Regions from separate parts of the Paenibacillus sp. FSL R10-2199 genome, predicted to be linked through region 1. Evidence: riboswitches for the same ligand, from Rfam matches in the RefSeq annotation. Region 1 holds a riboswitch; each other region holds the start of a gene.
What was found. A riboswitch is a leader RNA that binds a small molecule or an ion and turns the genes downstream of it on or off. The one in region 1 is predicted to bind cobalamin.

Region 1 (5,538 bases):
GTCCATCCCCGTTCCCCGCAGCCCGAAGGACACATCCTCCAGAGGTGTGCTCAATATGAGCTGCTGCTCCGGGTCCTGAAAAACAAGACCCACACTGCGCCGCAGCGCGGCCAGCTCTTTTTTGGCATAGGACAATGTCCTGCCTCCCTGCTGAACCGTACCCTTCTGTGGACGCAGAATGCCGACAGCATGCAGGAACAGGGTCGATTTGCCCGAACCATTGTGGCCGAGCACCGCCGTTTTGCGGCCTTTGGGAATGGAGATGGTTAGTTCACGCAGCGCGGCTTCCTTCGTATCCGGGTAATGAAACACCACCCCGTCAAAAGCCAGACTATATTCCATGTCCATGACGTACTCCTCTAATGTGATTTGGCAAAGCGGTATCGGATAAATGTTGTACGTTTTACAGCTTTGAATCCTGGATACTCCGGCCTTCTGGGGGATTGTTGTATGGAATACAACAATCTTCCCTCAGAGCCAACTAAATGAAGTGAAATGCTGCCTTTTGTACAACAATCTTGGAATACATCCGATATTCCGGGGAAATTGTTGTACTTTGGGCATGATTTCAACAAAGCCAGCAGATTTCCTGCACTAAAATCTTAAATTCAACCCCGCAGCCACAGCCAAAGCTGCGCCAGCGCCAGCACAGCGATCCCGGCATACGCCCGGACCGCATAACGCCGCGGCACAGGCCGCGCGGTATACGGCGGCAGAATGATCTCCCCCGTGAACCCGCGGGTCAGCAGCCCCTGCGACAATCCGTAATAACGGTGCATCGTATTGCCGAAGAGGGCCGCGGTCATGGCCGCAGTCTCCTGCAGCCTGGCCTTATACCCTCTGCGGCCGCCGCGCAGCCTCCGGGCCAGCATCAGCCCGTGCGCCGCATCATTCAGCAGGAACAGGAAGCGGTACATGATCAGCATCAGCTCCAGCACAATCTGCGGCATACGCAGCCTGCGCAGCACCTGCAGAAGCTCGCTGAACGGGGTGGTGAACATTAGGAAGAAGAAGCAGCTCATGCAGGCCGAGACTCTGGCCAGCAGTTCACCGGCCCGCTCCAGCCCTGCTGCCGTGATATATACCGGAAGAGGCGGCCCCGAAATCCGGAATATGCCAGCTTCCCCGGCAGCCGGGTGGCCGAATTCCACGAGCAGCGCCGGTACACTAAGGCAATAGAACAGCAGCGCCGTGCCAAACAACAGCCCGTAGGCGCGATAGGGAATTTTGGCATGCAGGATGCACCAGGACATCATCCACAGCGTAATCACAAGCTGCAGCACCGGATGCACGGTATAGGAGAGCAGGAACATCAGTGCCGCGAACGAGCTTTTCCACATGGGAGACAGCTGCCTCAAGGCATTATTATAAGAAAGGACATCAATTCGTCTGATCACTTGCTGATGCTGTTCTGCTTCGCCTGGCCTTGTTTCCCTTTCAGCAGCCCCAGTGAATATCCGATCACCCCGGCGCCAATCGCCGCCTGCAATGCGAACAGCATACTCTCCGTCTCACCCGGAAGCTCGGTCAGCGGCTTGAACCAGGGTTCATATTCGGGGTTAATCTCTGTGATCACACCCTCGGCAGCATCATCGGCCCCGCCGAAATCACCACTCACGAACAGCAGCGGCAAGACACACAGCAGGACAACAGCCAGCAGCATCAATCCATTTTTCCATTTATTGCTCATTATGCATTTCCCCCTTTGACCTTACGTTTCAGGAGCGACATTTCATTCGGACTGTACGATTTCAGCCAGTTCCACAATAATACGGTCAGCAGCCCTTCGCTGATGGCCAGCGGAATCTGCGTCACGGCAAAGATCCCCCCGAATTTGAGAAAAGACGCCAGGACTCCGCCATCCGCAGCCGGAAAAGCCACCGCAAGCTGGAAGGAAGTCACTACATAAGTCATCAGATCGGCAACCGCCGCTGCACAGAATAAGGCCAGCTTCTCGCGGTCCGGCAGCTTCATCATCAGCTTATAGACTGCATATCCGGCAAAAGGCCCCGCGACCGCCATCGAGAACGCATTCGCCCCCAGCGTAGTGATCCCCCCGTGCGCCAGAAGCAGCGCCTGAAACAACAGCACGATCGAGCCGATCACGCCCATCGGCAACGGTCCCAGCATAACTGCGCCAAGTCCGGTACCTGTAGGATGCGAGCTGCTTCCGGTAACGGAAGGCATTTTGAGCGCCGATAAGACGAAGGTGAACGCCCCTGCCAGACCGAGCAGCAGCTTCAGCTCCGGATTCTCCCTGGTCATCGATCTAAGCCTGATAATCCCGAGTATGAAGAACGGTAAGAACGCCACCCACCAGAACACGGCCCAGCCTACCGGCAGAAACCCTTCCATAATGTGCATAGCCTGGGCCGTTCCCGGTTCATTCAGCATAAAGTACACTGTAAATCCGGCAATCAGCGCCGCAAAACTCCAAAATCCGCGTTTCTTCATTTGTCAGCCTCCAAGTTTCTTTAATATAGCAAACCCAAAAAACTCCCGCCCTTCAGGGTGGGAGTGTATGTACGCAGGTATGATTCGATAGAGAGCACTGCCGTGCGCCAACAAGGGGTTCTGCACCCGGTCGCTCCGCATGGGCCGCTCAACGCTGTGTCTGCATAACATTGAACCGGCTCTGATCTTGATCTTCAAGATTCCCTCCGGTCCTGCAGGCACATCGCTTCATCTCATTAACCTATCCGTACACCGCTCCTATCCGCGTAGAGTCGTGGTGTGCGTAATCAAGGTAGGTCTCCTGGCTTGGAATACGGGCGCTATATCCTTCGTCTTCCCCGGGGTTCTCCCCGAGTGACATCATGAAGTTCAGCTCTTCCTTACAGTGGCGGGACCGCTCGGGACTTGCACCCGATTCCCTGTTATCCCTTGCCTGATCCGGCAAGAGCACCTTGTTACATCGCTAATCCATCCTACATCATAGCGGAACAGGCTCTGCATGTCTGTGATAAAATTGGAGCGGCTGCGAGGCGCAGTATTCATTTGCTTGTAAGGCAGCGTTCATTTGCTTGTAAGAATGTCATTTGAGTAATATAATTATTAACTATATAACCTGAACGTGGAGGCAGCGCATGAAACTTGATCTAACCGACCAATCTTTACCCGTGTACGAAGCGTTATCCAGTGCTGTGCGCCTGCAGATGCTGCGGCTCCTGTCCGAACAGCCTATGAACGTCAAGGAACTGGCCGGGGCGCTGAAGCTCAGCAGTGCCATTATGACGATGCATGTGCGCAAGCTGGAAGCTGCCGGACTGATCCGCAGCCACATGGCTCCCGGGCGCAGCGGACTACAGAAGATTTGTACACTGGCCGCCGAGAGTGCTGAGATTATTTTCCCTGGACAAGCCAGAACACAGCGCAGAGGCTACCGTAAGGAAATACCCGTGGGCCACTACTCTGATTTCCAGATTGAACCGACCTGCGGATTATCTACAACCGAGCGGGTAATCGGCAACTTTGACGATCCGCGGTATTTCTGGGATCAGGAGCGGGTGAATGCAGGCATCCTGTGGTTCGGCAAAGGATTCGTGGAATATAAAATCCCGAACTTCCTGCTGTCCAGCCAGAAGCCTGAGGAGCTGGTCATCACGATGGAGATTGCCTCCGAAGCCCCGTCCATCAATAATAACTGGCCTTCCGACATCACCTTCACACTGAACGGACAGCGGCTCGGTTTCTGGACCAGCCCCGGCGACTACGGGGACAGCCCGGGCAAATACACTCCTGCCTGGTGGCCTGCGCTCACCAACCAATATGGACTGCTTAAGCAGCTGAGGATTACTCCGGCGGGCACGTTCATGGACGGTCAGAAGCTGTCAGAGGTTACACTGGAGCAGGTCGGTATCCGTGATAAGCAGTGGACGTTCAAGGTCTCTGTGGAAGAGGATGCGGAGCATATCGGCGGCCTTACCTTATTCGGCAAGGGGTTCGGCAACTATAACGAGGATCTTGTGTTTGAGCTCTTTTATACAGATGCAGTTGATGCTTCGGCAAGTGCCAGTCTGGCGGAATGACCCAAACAGGATGGTGCAGCAAACAGCGGCAGCGGGAGACCTTAAGCTCAGGTCCCCCGCTGCCGCTGTTGTGGTTACGGGTGTATTGCAGGACAGCTTTGCAGTTTAACCAGTCACCGGCTGCCACAGGCCGCCGCCCGGCAGCGGACAGCCGCGTGCCTTCAGCCGGGCTACAACCGGTATAATACAGCCGCAGGCAATGCAGGTTACGCCATCCTGCAGCTTGGGACAAGCTCCGCATAGGGCAACCCGCTCGGCGTATACTTCGTCCGGGGCTGTATTCTCCGGATTGAACATGGAGGAGGCGAGAATCCGGGCAATCTGCGCTTCCGTCACCTTGTACTCTTCCCGGCATCCCTTGCATGCTGAGGTTGTAGTCATGCTGCGCTCCCTCCCGTTAAGCTCCCGGAGTAATTGCCAGTACTGTCACCGACATTGGCGGCAGTTCAACCGTAAGCGTGTCGCCTTCAAGCTGGAAGGCGGTGAACGGCTGCGGTACTACCGCTTCCGGCTGCCCGAAGGTATTGTGGGCATCGATGGAAGACCCTGCAAGTGTAGTGCCGCTTACGGCTGCTGACTGTCCAGCCAGTCCGCGCAGCTCCAGCGGCAATACTGCCGGTGCAGCGTGATTCAGGTTGCACAGGCTGACGTGAATGACGCCCTCTGCTGTTACGGAAGCTGAAGCAGATACTTCAGGAATCTCCACGCCCTCATAGCTGTAAACCGGGCTGTCGATCGTCAGATCCAGCAGCTCCGCATCCTGATGTACTTTATACATATTGAATACATGGTAGGTTGGAGTCAGAAGCATTTTCTCGCCTTCGGTCAGAATTACAGCCTGCAGCACGTTTACAGTCTGGGCAATGTTCGCCATCCGTACACGGTCGCTGTGCTTGTGGAAGATATTCAGGGTCAGACCGGCAACCAGCGCATCACGGATCGTGTTCTGCTGGTAGAGGAATCCAGGGTTCGTACCGGGTTCCACATCATACCAGGTGCCCCATTCATCAACGATCAGGCCCACTCTTTTGTCCGGATCGTATTTGTCCATAATGACACTGTGGCGGGTAACCAGCTCATCCATGAACAGCGCCTTCTTCAATGTGTTGAAATATTCATCCGTTCCATAGCCGGTAGCCGCACCTTTATTAGCCCAATCCGAAGTCGGCAGGGTGTAGTAATGCAGGGTAAGCGAATCCATGAAGCGGGTGGCTTCGCGCATCAGTACTTCGGTCCAGTTATAGTCATCCGAGTTCGCACCGCAGGCGATCCGGTGAATCTTGTTATCCCCATAGTTGCGCACATAAGTCTGATATTGGCGGTACAGGTCAGCATAATACTCAGGACGCATATTGCCGCCGCAGCCCCAGTTCTCATTGCCCACGCCGAAGTAAGCTACACTCCAGGCCTCTTCCTGTCCATTCTTCTGGCGCAGCTCAGCCATCGGCGATACACCGTTAAAGGTCAGATACTCAACCCACTCGGACATCTCCTGTACCGTTCCGCTCCC
Region 2 (5,538 bases), on a different contig from region 1:
GCGTATCGGCCGATATGGGGTTCGGCGCGAGCAGCAGCAGCTCGCCGCAGCGGCGCTCCGCCTCCAACAACTCCGCCTCCAGCGCGGTCAGCTGGGCATTGATCTCCCGCACCTGCTCTTTCGCTTGTTCTCCGCCTGCACCGTCGCCCTGCCGCAGCAGCCGCTCAACCTCTTTGGTCAGCGCGTTCCGGTCCGCCCGGCGCTGCTCTGTTTCCCGGCGGGCCTTCCGCCGCCGGTCATCCCATTCCAGCAGCTCCGCAAGCGGGAACGCTACCTTTTTCCACTCCGCCGTCTTCCGTACAATGTCCGCATTCTCCCTGATCCAGTTCATGTCCAGCATGCCGCTATCGCTCCTTTTGTGTTAAAAAAATGCAAAAAACGCCCTCATCCATGGGACGAGGAGCGTCAGCTCGCGGTGCCACCCAGGTTGACCTAATTCCGATAAATAGCTGTAAAGCGCGGAATAAGGCCCTCTTTGGTCTTCGCGGTAACGGGCGAAACCCGGTAAACTTAGGGAACAGGAGAACTGCTCCGGTCGCAGACGCCTCGCGGTTGGATGCCGGTCATTGGCCTGGTCGGGATATAGGTTTGCCGTTTATTATAACCAGAGAAGGGCCGGGTTGCAAGCACATTTGAGGTTTGACAATATTCCCTGTACTCTGCTAGGATTATTACTAATTTAAAGTATTTGTGTCCGGCACAGCAGCCCGGCATATCTTATAAAAGCGGACGGAAGAGGTGCGGAAGTGGCCAAAATAGTGGTAATTAACGGTACGCCATCCCTGGTATCCCGAATCAATGCGGTGATCGAATATGCGGAGGGGGATCTGCGGGAACGCGGGTATGAAGTGGAACGGATTAATGTAGCGGAGCTTCCGGCGGAGGATCTGATTCATACCAGGTTCGAGAGCGAAGCCATCGTCAAAGCGAATGGTCTGGTGGCTGAAGCGGATGCGGTGATCATCGTCAGTCCGGTGTACAAAGCTTCCTATACGGGAGTGCTGAAGACCTTCCTGGATCTGGTTCCGCAAAAAGGGCTGGCCGGCAAAATCGTGCTGCCGCTCTTCATGGGCGGTAGTCTGGCCCATCTGCTCGCGATCGACTATGCGCTGAAGCCGGTGCTGTCTGTGCTGGGCGCCCGGCATATTCTTGGCGGAGTCTACGCGGTAGACTCACAGGCTGTGCGCAACGACCAGGGTGTCGTTGAGCTGGCCGAGGAGCTGAAGCTGCGGCTGAACAGCGTGCTGGAAGAGCTGGCGGATGAGACAGCGCATAAGGCGGCACGTAAGTCGGGAGAGTAGGCGTAAGATATTACCTCCTGAGGAACATAAAAGGGCGCTAAACCACCGGAATGCGGTAGTTTAGTGCCCTTTTTGCTGGGTGTAAGCCCGGCTTTTACCGTGATTTATGCCCTTTGAAAGCTTAGCGCAGGCTCCCAAAGTATAACCTTATCTCCGGCAAGGCTTGCCGGGATATCTATAATCCGCTGGTTGCTGCTTCCCCGGTAGGGGAGAGTAGTGTCTTTGAGTTCCTCTACAAATCGTCCGTCAATGACCACCTGGCACAGGGCCAGCAGCTTCCATTCCGGCGAACCGGGGGAAGCGGTCAGCTCCTCGTACGTATAACCGGTATAGATCCAGACCGGGAAGCCCGGCAGCTCGGCGCGGAGCTCATGGATGAAGTCAGCCGCTCCCTCTGCCGAGAAAAAAGGGTCCCCGCCTGCCAGCGTCAAGCCGTCCAGCAGCGGATTGTCTGCTATCTCGGTGATAATCTCGCGCCTGCGCTCCGGAGTGAAGACCTCTCCATAATTGAAGTTCCAGGTCTTAGGGTTGAAGCATCCGGGGCAGCGGTGGCGGCATCCGCTGAAGAAGAGGACCGCCCGCAATCCCTCTCCTTCATTGATCGACTCCGGATAATATCCGCAGATGTTCATAGATGCTTAACGCGGTCCCGTACTTCGGCTTGCTTGGCGGCATTGAAGCGGGTCTGATAGTCGCCGGTCAGATATCCGGTTACCCGGCGCAGCCGGCGGATATGCGTTGTATCTTCATGAGCGCCGCAGGATGGGCAATTCGTGCCGATTACACCTTCGTGGCCGCAGCCGGAGCAGCGGTCAATCGGGTGGTTGATGCTGAAATAGCTGATGTCCTGCTCCAGCGCGTATTTGATGATTTTGACGAAAGCTGCAGGGTTGCTGCGGGCATTGCCGTTCAGCTCTACATAAGAGATTGCTCCGGCGTTGCAATATTCATGGAATGGAGCTTCCAGGCTGATCTTCTTGGCTGCGCTCAGGTCGTAATAGACCGGAATGTGGAATGAATTCGTATAGTATTCACGGTCCGTTACACCCGGAATGGAACCGAGAACCTTGCGGTCTATCTTGGTGAATTTGCCGGAGAGACCTTCGGCAGGCGTAGCGAATAGAGTAATGTTCAGATCCAGCTCCTCGCTCTTGCGGTCGCAGTATTCACGCATGTGGCGGACAATGGCCACTGCCTTGGCATGGACCTCCATATCTTCGCCATGGTGTTTGCCGTACATAGCCTTCATGCACTCGGCCATACCGATGAAACCAAGGGACAGGCTGCCGTGCTTCAGCAGTTCACCTACGCTGTCTTCCGGTGCAAGCTGTTCGCCGCCTTCCCAGACGCCTTCACGCATCATGAAATCGGAGGCTTTGGCTTTCTGGGAAGCCTGAATGCGGAACCGGTGCAACAGGCCGTCCAGCGCAACATCCATATAATGATTAAGATCTTCGAAGAAGCCTTCCTCATCAGCGGCAAGGCGGCGGCCGGTTACTGTGCCGTAAGCCAGACCAAGACGTACAAGGTTAAGCGTATTGAATGAAAGGTTGCCTTTGCCCGAGCAGTGATTGCGCCCGAAGCGGTCGCCCAGAACACGTGTCCGGCAGCCCATCGTAGCAAATTCAGTATCCGGATCGGTTGGATCGTAGTACTGCATATTCAGCGGAGCATCCAGATTGGCGAAGTTCGGATACAGCCGGCGTGCAGAGCACTCTGCCGCTTTCAGGAACAGCTCATAGTTAGGATCACCAGGCTGCTGGTTGACACCCTGTTTGCACTTGAAGATCTGAATCGGGAACACCGGTGTTTCTCCGCTGCCAAGTCCGTTCATAGTAGCAGTTAAGAGGGAGCTAATCACGAGCTGGCCCTCCGGAGAGGTGCAGGTTCCGTAGTTGATGCTGGTAAAAGGAATCTGGCCGCCGGAGCGGCTGGACATGGTATTCAGGTTATGTACCATGCTCTCCGCAGCCTGAAGGGTTTCAATTTCTGTCTCTTTCAGGGCGAAACGGAAGGCACGCGGATACTTCTCTTCCAGATCGCTGCGGGTCATAGTGACCTCGCCGAGCGCTTCGCCGGCTGTACCTTCCTCGAAGTATTCCATTCCTTTGCGGAACAGCTTAGCGAAGGATTTAGTGACATAAGGCGCCAGATCGTAATCCAGCTTGTTGGCGGATACGCCGCCGTACTGGGCATTCTGCTGGGACTGGAAAATAATCGCCACCAGCGACATAGCCGTCATAATCGAATTCGGAGGGCGGACGCTGCCGTTGCCGGTATTGAAGCCTTCGCGGAGAAGACGTTCAAACGGGATGAAGATGCAGTTAGTTGTTCCAATGGCATATTGATCCAGGTCGTGTACATATACAACATTATCTTCAATAGCCTGCACGAGCTGTGGCGGCATCGTGAAATTGCGGGCGTACCACTTGGAATATTCACTGCCGAATTTGCTCATCTTGCCGGAGAAGCTCTCCCCGTTCAAGTTGGCGTTCTCGCGCAGCAGATCCAAATCCCGGCTGTCGATAATATCCCGTCCCAAATGAATAACTTCTTCCAAAAGAACTTCCTGTGCAGCTTGTCCTTCGTTATATCGTTTCTCCAGCAGCGTCATTGTATAGCTCTCTCCTCTCGGTATCGTAAGCGTGAAGCGTGTGCTCCATGACATCAGTAAAAAGGCATCTCCAGCCGGGAGGCGGGAAATGCCCGAATGCGTATTGCAAATATCCGAAACAGCGGACATTTGCCGGTGGTCTATGTGGAAAATACGAACGGGCACAGGGCTTGTCCTGTTCTGGAACCTGTTCTTGTACCTTCCGCAGAAGCCGATACCTGAGGACGATACTCTATCGTCCTCAGGTATCGGCAGCCTCTGGCCCGATTAACGGAAAGGCTAACTCTGCTCGTGCAGGCCGCATGCGGGCACCTCGCCTGTTCCTCGCAGGAGTCTAACCGGTGCCACAGAAACAGGCAGGTCTCCTGGCTTCCGGCATGCCCTCCGGCGCCTTCCCGAGGGGCCTCGCAGCCCCTTAGTGGCTTGTTGTCGGAGGATGCTGCTCCAGCGGCGTCTGGCAGCTGGAACATCCGGTTACAGTGGCGGGACCGCAGCGGATTTGCACCGTGTTTCCCTATTAAGCTTCAACCCTAGCAAGAGGGCGAAACACCTGTTTCTACTATATTTTGTTGTTGTTAAATAAAAGTAACTCAATATATTGTGTTTGTAAACATTTTTTTGCGAATCCGCGCGGGGAGCGGGTTCCGCAGGTTTACTCACAGATGATCCACAGTTAGTCCACAGGTAATCCACAACTTTCCTGTGGATATGGCCTTAAATGAGTCATAAATTGTCCCAAAAGATGCCACAAAGACTCCATAAATAGAGTGCGTCTAATCCTAGTAGTTTTACTGGGGAGATAGTAATAGAGAGGGGGGGCTATGGGTATTTGTGGGAGCGGCGCTGAAGGGTTACAATTAAGGAGTAAGGACAGAGCAGACTCATCAAACTTGCAGGAGGGATTTCATAATGGCGATTGGCGAAGTGACCGTTATTCCGATTGGCACTGGCAGTACCAGTCTCAGCAGCTATGTGGCCGATATGCAGCGTGTGCTGCAGACCGTGGAGGGGATTACCTATGAGCTTACTTCGATGGGGACTATTATTGAAGGACCGGTTGCACGGATTCTTGCTGCGGTAGAAGCGCTGCATGAGTCGCCGTTTACGTCAGGAGCACAGCGGGTTTCCACCTCGCTTAAGATTGATGACCGTCGTGACAAGCCTTCTACGAGCCGCAGCAAGCTGGAATCCGTGGAACGCAAGCTGCAAGGAGAGTAAAGAGTACCTGTAGTTGTAATCAGATTCAACCTATAAGGAGCGGATCTTTCATGGCAAAAGCCTCACAGCAGATCGGGATTCAAATGTACACACTGCGTGACCAGACGGAGCGCGATTTCCTGGGTACACTGGGCAAAGTTGCGGAGATGGGATATCAGGCGGTAGAATTCGCCGGTTATTTCGGCGTGTCTGCAGGAGAACTGCGCCGTACATTGGACCGGTTGGGTCTTGCTGCGCCTTCGGCGCATGTGGGCCTGGATTTCAGCAGTCTGGATAACATGGAACGGGCGTTAGCCAAAGAAATTGAATATGCGAAGGAACTTGGATTACAATATATGATCACCCCTTCGGCACCGCTTCCGCAGAACCCCTCAATGGAGGATGTGACGGCGGTGATTCCCTTCC
Region 3 (5,538 bases), 1.1 Mb from region 1:
AAAGCGAATGCGCTGCGCGCTGCGTACCGCTGGTTCGGGGAGGAGAAGCCGGACGAGGAGATTTTCGCCGGTCTGTCTCCCCGGGAGCTGGATGATGTACAGCTGCTCGGAGGACGCTGGCTGAAGGAGTCGCGGAGCATCGAGCCGTTCGAACGGCTGCCGCTGGCCTTCTACCACAGCAGTGAACGTGAGGGCGGTCCGCTTGATTACGATGCGCTGCTGGAGCTGGTGGCACGCAAAGCGGGCAATGATAAGGAAACGGTTTACCGTTTCCTGGCCTGGTCGCAGCATAACCGGCTGTTCACCATCTCGAGCAAGAAGCTGTGGCCGAATTACCGGCGGGCGGTGCTGAAGTATTTCCTGAAGAACGACCGCGAGGCGTTCAAGAACCGTGATTTCCGCAAAAGCTATAGCTCGGCTGCAACGCCCGCCATGCAGAATGTCTATAATGAAGCCCGCTCCCAGCTGGCTTCGCCGCTGGCGCGGTGGGTCAGCCGCAGCCGATTTCAGATCCTGATCTCCGGCAGCGTGCTTGGGATCGTACTGATCATAGCCATCATCGCTATCAGCTGGCTGCGGCCGGATGCGGATACCGCTGCACCGCAGCCGACTGTGAGCCCGATTCGGGGTGATATCCACAATGCGGATGGGCAAGAGCAAGGCCCGGTCTCTGTACGGCTGGTTGGCGGAGTGGCAGGTGCCGGGACAAGCACAGGAACCGGAAATGGTGGAACAGAAGGTACAGGGAATGCTGGCGGGGCTGAAGGCGGCGGGGAGGCAGGCAGCGGGAATGCTGGCGGGGCTGAAAGCAGCGGGGAGGCAGGCGTCAAGCTGGTGTTCAGCTTTGCCTCTGTGGCGGAATGCTCCGCCTTTAACCCGGCGGAGATCATCGTGATGTCCGGTAATAACGTTGCGGACACTTACAAGGTTGCAGCAACTGCGAGCAGTTGCCTGGCCGCCGGAGTTGACGGCGGTGCGAATGGGGATGCAGCCGCTGGAAATAGCGGCGGCTTTGATAAAGCCGAAGCCTCCCCGGCGGCGGGTGCATCGGGCGCCGGAAATGACGGCGGCTCTGATGAGGGAGCCGTCGGGACTGACGGCGGGGCGACCGGAAATGCAGCCGCTGGAAATAGCGGCGGCTCTGATGAAGCCGAAGCCTCCCCGGCGGCGGGCGCATCGGGCGCAGGAACACCTGCGCGCGTATATGAAGTGACGGTGGAGCTGGAGCCGGGCGCAAAGCTGGCCGCGGGTGATGTGATCACTGCGGGAATCTATACGCTGAAGCTACAGGCTAGTCCGGGGAGCATTCTGGGAAGTACCCCGAGCACTACTCCGGAGACTACACCCGGCACCGGCCCCACTCCTTCCGCCAGCCCGGACACGGATGCGGAATGATTGGGTGAGAGCCTGAATTGGGCGAAGCCGGATGTAAGAGAAGTCCGGCATTTCATCAACGGTGCTTCCGCGTAAGCTGGCAGAGAGGTCATTGTACTTTGTACACTCAAATCAGGAATAATCAGCCCTATTATGCGTTCTATTGTATTTGGTACATTAGAATCCGGATTTTAGAGCTTATAAGGGGTATATTCCAAAATCAATTGTACTAAATACAGCAGAATGCATTATGGCCGCCTTTTATTCCCATTCTGTTGTACATAATACAATCAACCAGCTGCCGGCTCTTGCCGGAAGCGGAAGCATCACTATTTAAGTCCTGAACAGCATGATATGCCGGGAGAATGCGGCGAGTGTTGTTCAGGACTTTTTGTGCGGAAGGGGCCGGTTGTGCCTATAATTGAAACAGCTTGTCTATAGACATACAGGGGAATAGTAGATATGATTGTTTGTGAATATTCAAATTTAATAAGCTTTGGAAAAAGGTGCGGATTTCCGTAGAAACAGGCGTAGTCATGCAACAGATACCCATGCCGGTTCTACGATTGTAATCTGCTTAAAAGGGAAGTCCGGTGCAAGTCCGGTGCGGTCCCGCCACTGTAAATGCGGAGCGACTCCTGAGAAGCCACTGTCTGATAATAGGATGGGAAGGCGGGGGAAGCAATGAAGCTTAAGCCAGGAGACCTGCCTTTTTCGTTGTTGTTTCTATTCTTCGGGGGTAAGAATGCGGAACAGGTGCAAATATAAGCAGTGGCTGTGTGAGGGAAACTTCATATCAGCTGCATGTATTGTATCCTTCCCCGGCCGCCCTGTACAGGGCGGTCTTTATGTTGCACCCGCATCAGCGGAGGACGCAGGATTCATCTATACCATTCTATTCACAGAAAGAGGTCAAGCAATGAAGAACAATTTATCATCCAAGTTTATCCGGCTGGGTCTGATCGTTGTCATGATGTTCGCGGTTCTGGGAGCGGCTGTAGCTCCGGCGGGACAGGCTTTTGCAGAGACGGCTGCGAGCACTGGGAATAACGCGGCATCTCTACCTTCAGGCACAGCAGTTAGCGTAGCTGAGGCAGTCTATGCCACTTCGGAGTTTGTGCTGAAGGCCGGAGTCCAGTCCGACTGGCAGGCCATCGGCCTAGCGCAGGCGGGCTATAAGGTTCCGGATAGTTATTTAAAGGCGCTTGAGAGTAAAGTAGCCGCAGCCAAGGGTGTCTACGCCAGAGCTACGGACTATGCGCGGATTACGCTTGCGGTTAGGGCGCTTGGCGGGAATCCGGCGGATGTTGCCGGCTACAATCTGATTGAGAAGCTCTACAATAACGATAAAATTACCGGCCAGACGCTGAACAACGCAGCCTATGTACTGCTGGCGCTTGATTCCGGAACTTATACTATGCCTGACAATGCGAAATGGACCCCAGCTAAATTGCTGGCTGAGATCCTGTCCAAGCAGAACACTGACGGAGGCTTCACTCTGACTACGGGGGCTAGTGATCCGGACATGACGGCGATGGTGCTTACTGTGCTGGCAGGACATAAGGATGATCCGGCAGTCAATACCGCAGGACAGCGGGCGGCAGCCTGGCTGGCGACTGCACAGGACAAGAACGGCGGCTATGGTGACAGCAGCGAGAGTGTCGCTCAAGCCATTATTGGTCTGTCCTCCTTTGGCATTGACCCGGCAGGGGCGGAGTATACCGTAGGCAATGTAAACCTTGTCAGTAAGCTTCTTAGCTATAGTGCAGCAGATGGCGGGTTCGCTCATACAGCGGGGGGAAGCTACAATCAGCTCTCGACAGAGCAGGCACTGGAAGCATTGGTAGCTTACAAGCTTTTCAGCACAGGCAGCAAGCTCTATGATCTTAGCAATTCACCTGTGAAGAGTCCTCAGGTTAGTGTGTCCGTTGCCATTGAGAGCCCTAACGGAACCCTGGCAGAAGGCACTGTATATGCGGGAAATGTACTTCAAGCACTGGAGAAGGCAGCGGCGGCGAAGAAGGTGGCCCTGGTCAATGAAGCTGGCAATTACGTGACGGGAATCGGCGGCGTAACTGCGGGTGCTTTTGGCGGCTATGACGGGTGGATGTATGTTGTAGCCCGCGGTGGAGCGTGGATCTATCCAAGTGTAGGCATGGGTGATTTCCTTCTTGCGGAGAATGACCGCGTGCTTGTCTATTATGGCGGGGATAACACACAGGTGGTAGAGTCCGTGACGGTCTCCCCTGCACAGCCGCAGCCTGGACAAGATATTACTGTAAAAGTAACTCAAAAGCAGTGGGTATGGAATGAAGCGACCTTCACTTCCGACCCGGTATCCTCGCCAGCCGCAGGGGTTCAGGTATCCATCGGCGGTAAAACTGCTGTTACGGATGCTGCGGGTTCAGCTGTTGTTGCCGGCGGCCTGCCAGCGAATAAATATACGATTACCGTTACCGGATATCTCAAAGACAGCACACCTGCGGTAGTCCGCTATTCGCAGCCGCTGACCGTGGCTTCTGCTGCGGCTGACCGTGCTGCTTTTACCGATGTGAAGTCAATCTCGCCTTGGGCGCTGGAGTCAGTGTACACGGCCTATGACCGCAAGCTGATGGGCGGTGTCAGTGAGAGCAGCCTCGTGTTCGCACCGAAGCAGAATATTACCCGCGCTGAATTTGCGGCACTGCTGCTTAGATTGACCGGCAACGAGCCGTCTGCGGCATCGTCAGCCCAGAGTTTCAGTGATGTTAAGGCGGATGCGTGGTATTATGGAGCAGTGAACAAAGCGAAGGAACTGGGAATTGTCAGCGGAGTAGCAGGCACAGCCTTCAAACCGGACGGCCCCGTTACCCGCCAGGATATGGCTGTAATGATCGTGAGAGCCTTGAAGCTGGACGAAGCTTCGGCAGCAGCCGGAACCGGAAAATTCACCGATGAAGACCAGATCAGCGCCTACGCATTAACGGCGGTACGTACTGTAACCGCACTTGGAATTATGAGCGGTACCGGCGGCGAATTCGCTCCTGCCACAGCTGTAACCAGAGAAATGGCCGCTGCTGTAGCGGTTAGATTGCCATAGGAAGGATATGGGTCAAGGAAGAAGAGCCTTGATGAAGAAAAGATCCTAGATAAGCTAAACCTTAAATATGAATATATAACTTAGTCTTCACGGCAGTGAAATTTGAATTGTAGAGCTGCTGGGGCAAGAATCTCATGATTTTAACCCGCGTTTGGGGTGGGAATCCGAATGCTTGTTTAAAATCCTGCACATAATACAACATTTCAATCAAGATCGCGGCTATAATCGGAAATTGTTGTACAAAAGGCAGCATTTCTCTTCTAACAAGCGTTGTAGCGGGAAGATTGTTGTATTTAATACAACAATCCTTCCGAATGCCTAAGGATTAAGGGAGTTAAGTTGTATTTTCTGCAAGATTTTGCATGGAGCAGCCTAATAAAGCGATAGTGCGGGGTGCTGGTGGGATATATAAGTGGAAAAATGTCACTTAGTTCCCTGTAAATCTCCCGATATGGCGGCGTAGTTGGAAAAACAACACTTAATCTCGCATGAATTAGCGAATGACCCGGCTAGGGGCAGAATTAAGTGTCATTAATCCAACTAGGATCGGCAGTGAAGTCCGTATAGGATAAACAAGTGTCATAAATCCATTTACTGTTCCGGCGGAGGAATGTTTTGTGGAGTTTCGCTCGGGAAGGCATGCTTTCCCGGATTGAGCCGATGATTTAAAATGCTACTGATGCTACTGATGCTACTGATGCTACTGATGCTACTGATGCTACTGATGCTACTGATGCTACTGATGCTACTGATGCTACTGATGCTACTGATGCTACTGATGCTACTGATGCTGCTGATGCTACTGATGCTGCTGATGTTACTGATGCTGCTGCTGATGCTGCTGATGCTGCTGATGCTGCTGATGCTGCTGCTGCTGCTGCTGCTGATGCTGCTGATGCTGCTGTTACTGATGTTACTGATGCTACTGATGCTACTGATGTTACTGATGCTACTGCTAGTGGGGCTAGAGCTAATGAAGCTGATGGAGCTATTGCTAGTGGGGCTAGAGCTGATGAAACTACCGTTAGTGGGCTAGAACCAATGAAGCCAATGATGTAATTGTTAGTGGGGCTAGAGCAAATGCT

Region 2: another riboswitch for cobalamin. It lies ahead of NYE33_RS01660 (anaerobic ribonucleoside triphosphate reductase); the one in region 1 lies ahead of NYE33_RS30555 (energy-coupling factor ABC transporter permease).
Region 3: another riboswitch for cobalamin. It lies ahead of NYE33_RS35245 (S-layer homology domain-containing protein); the one in region 1 lies ahead of NYE33_RS30555 (energy-coupling factor ABC transporter permease).

What each region holds. Positions count from the first base shown of each region.
Region 1 covers NZ_JBBOBO010000002.1:590,696-596,233, forward strand. Annotated here, with positions in the region: gene NYE33_RS30540 (energy-coupling factor ABC transporter ATP-binding protein) at 1-348, opposite strand, end outside; gene cbiQ (cobalt ECF transporter T component CbiQ) at 609-1,397, opposite strand; gene NYE33_RS30550 (energy-coupling factor ABC transporter substrate-binding protein) at 1,394-1,690, opposite strand; gene NYE33_RS30555 (energy-coupling factor ABC transporter permease) at 1,690-2,454, opposite strand; cobalamin riboswitch at 2,729-2,924, opposite strand; gene NYE33_RS30560 (ArsR/SmtB family transcription factor) at 3,087-4,028, shown strand; gene NYE33_RS30565 (DUF6171 family protein) at 4,134-4,409, opposite strand; gene NYE33_RS30570 (alpha-N-arabinofuranosidase) at 4,426-5,538, opposite strand, start outside.
Region 2 covers NZ_JBBOBO010000001.1:379,794-385,331, reverse strand. Annotated here, with positions in the region: gene serS (serine--tRNA ligase) at 1-340, opposite strand, end outside; gene ssuE (NADPH-dependent FMN reductase) at 747-1,301, shown strand; gene nrdG (anaerobic ribonucleoside-triphosphate reductase activating protein) at 1,406-1,933, opposite strand; gene NYE33_RS01660 (anaerobic ribonucleoside triphosphate reductase) at 1,930-3,915, opposite strand; gene NYE33_RS01655 (hypothetical protein) at 4,012-4,137, shown strand; cobalamin riboswitch at 4,254-4,484, opposite strand; gene NYE33_RS01650 (MTH1187 family thiamine-binding protein) at 4,825-5,133, shown strand; gene NYE33_RS01645 (sugar phosphate isomerase/epimerase family protein) at 5,184-5,538, shown strand, end outside.
Region 3 covers NZ_JBBOBO010000002.1:1,699,846-1,705,383, reverse strand. Annotated here, with positions in the region: gene NYE33_RS35250 (GAP1-N2 domain-containing protein) at 1-1,395, shown strand, start outside; cobalamin riboswitch at 1,913-2,101, shown strand; gene NYE33_RS35245 (S-layer homology domain-containing protein) at 2,294-4,453, shown strand; gene NYE33_RS35240 (hypothetical protein) at 5,223-5,489, shown strand.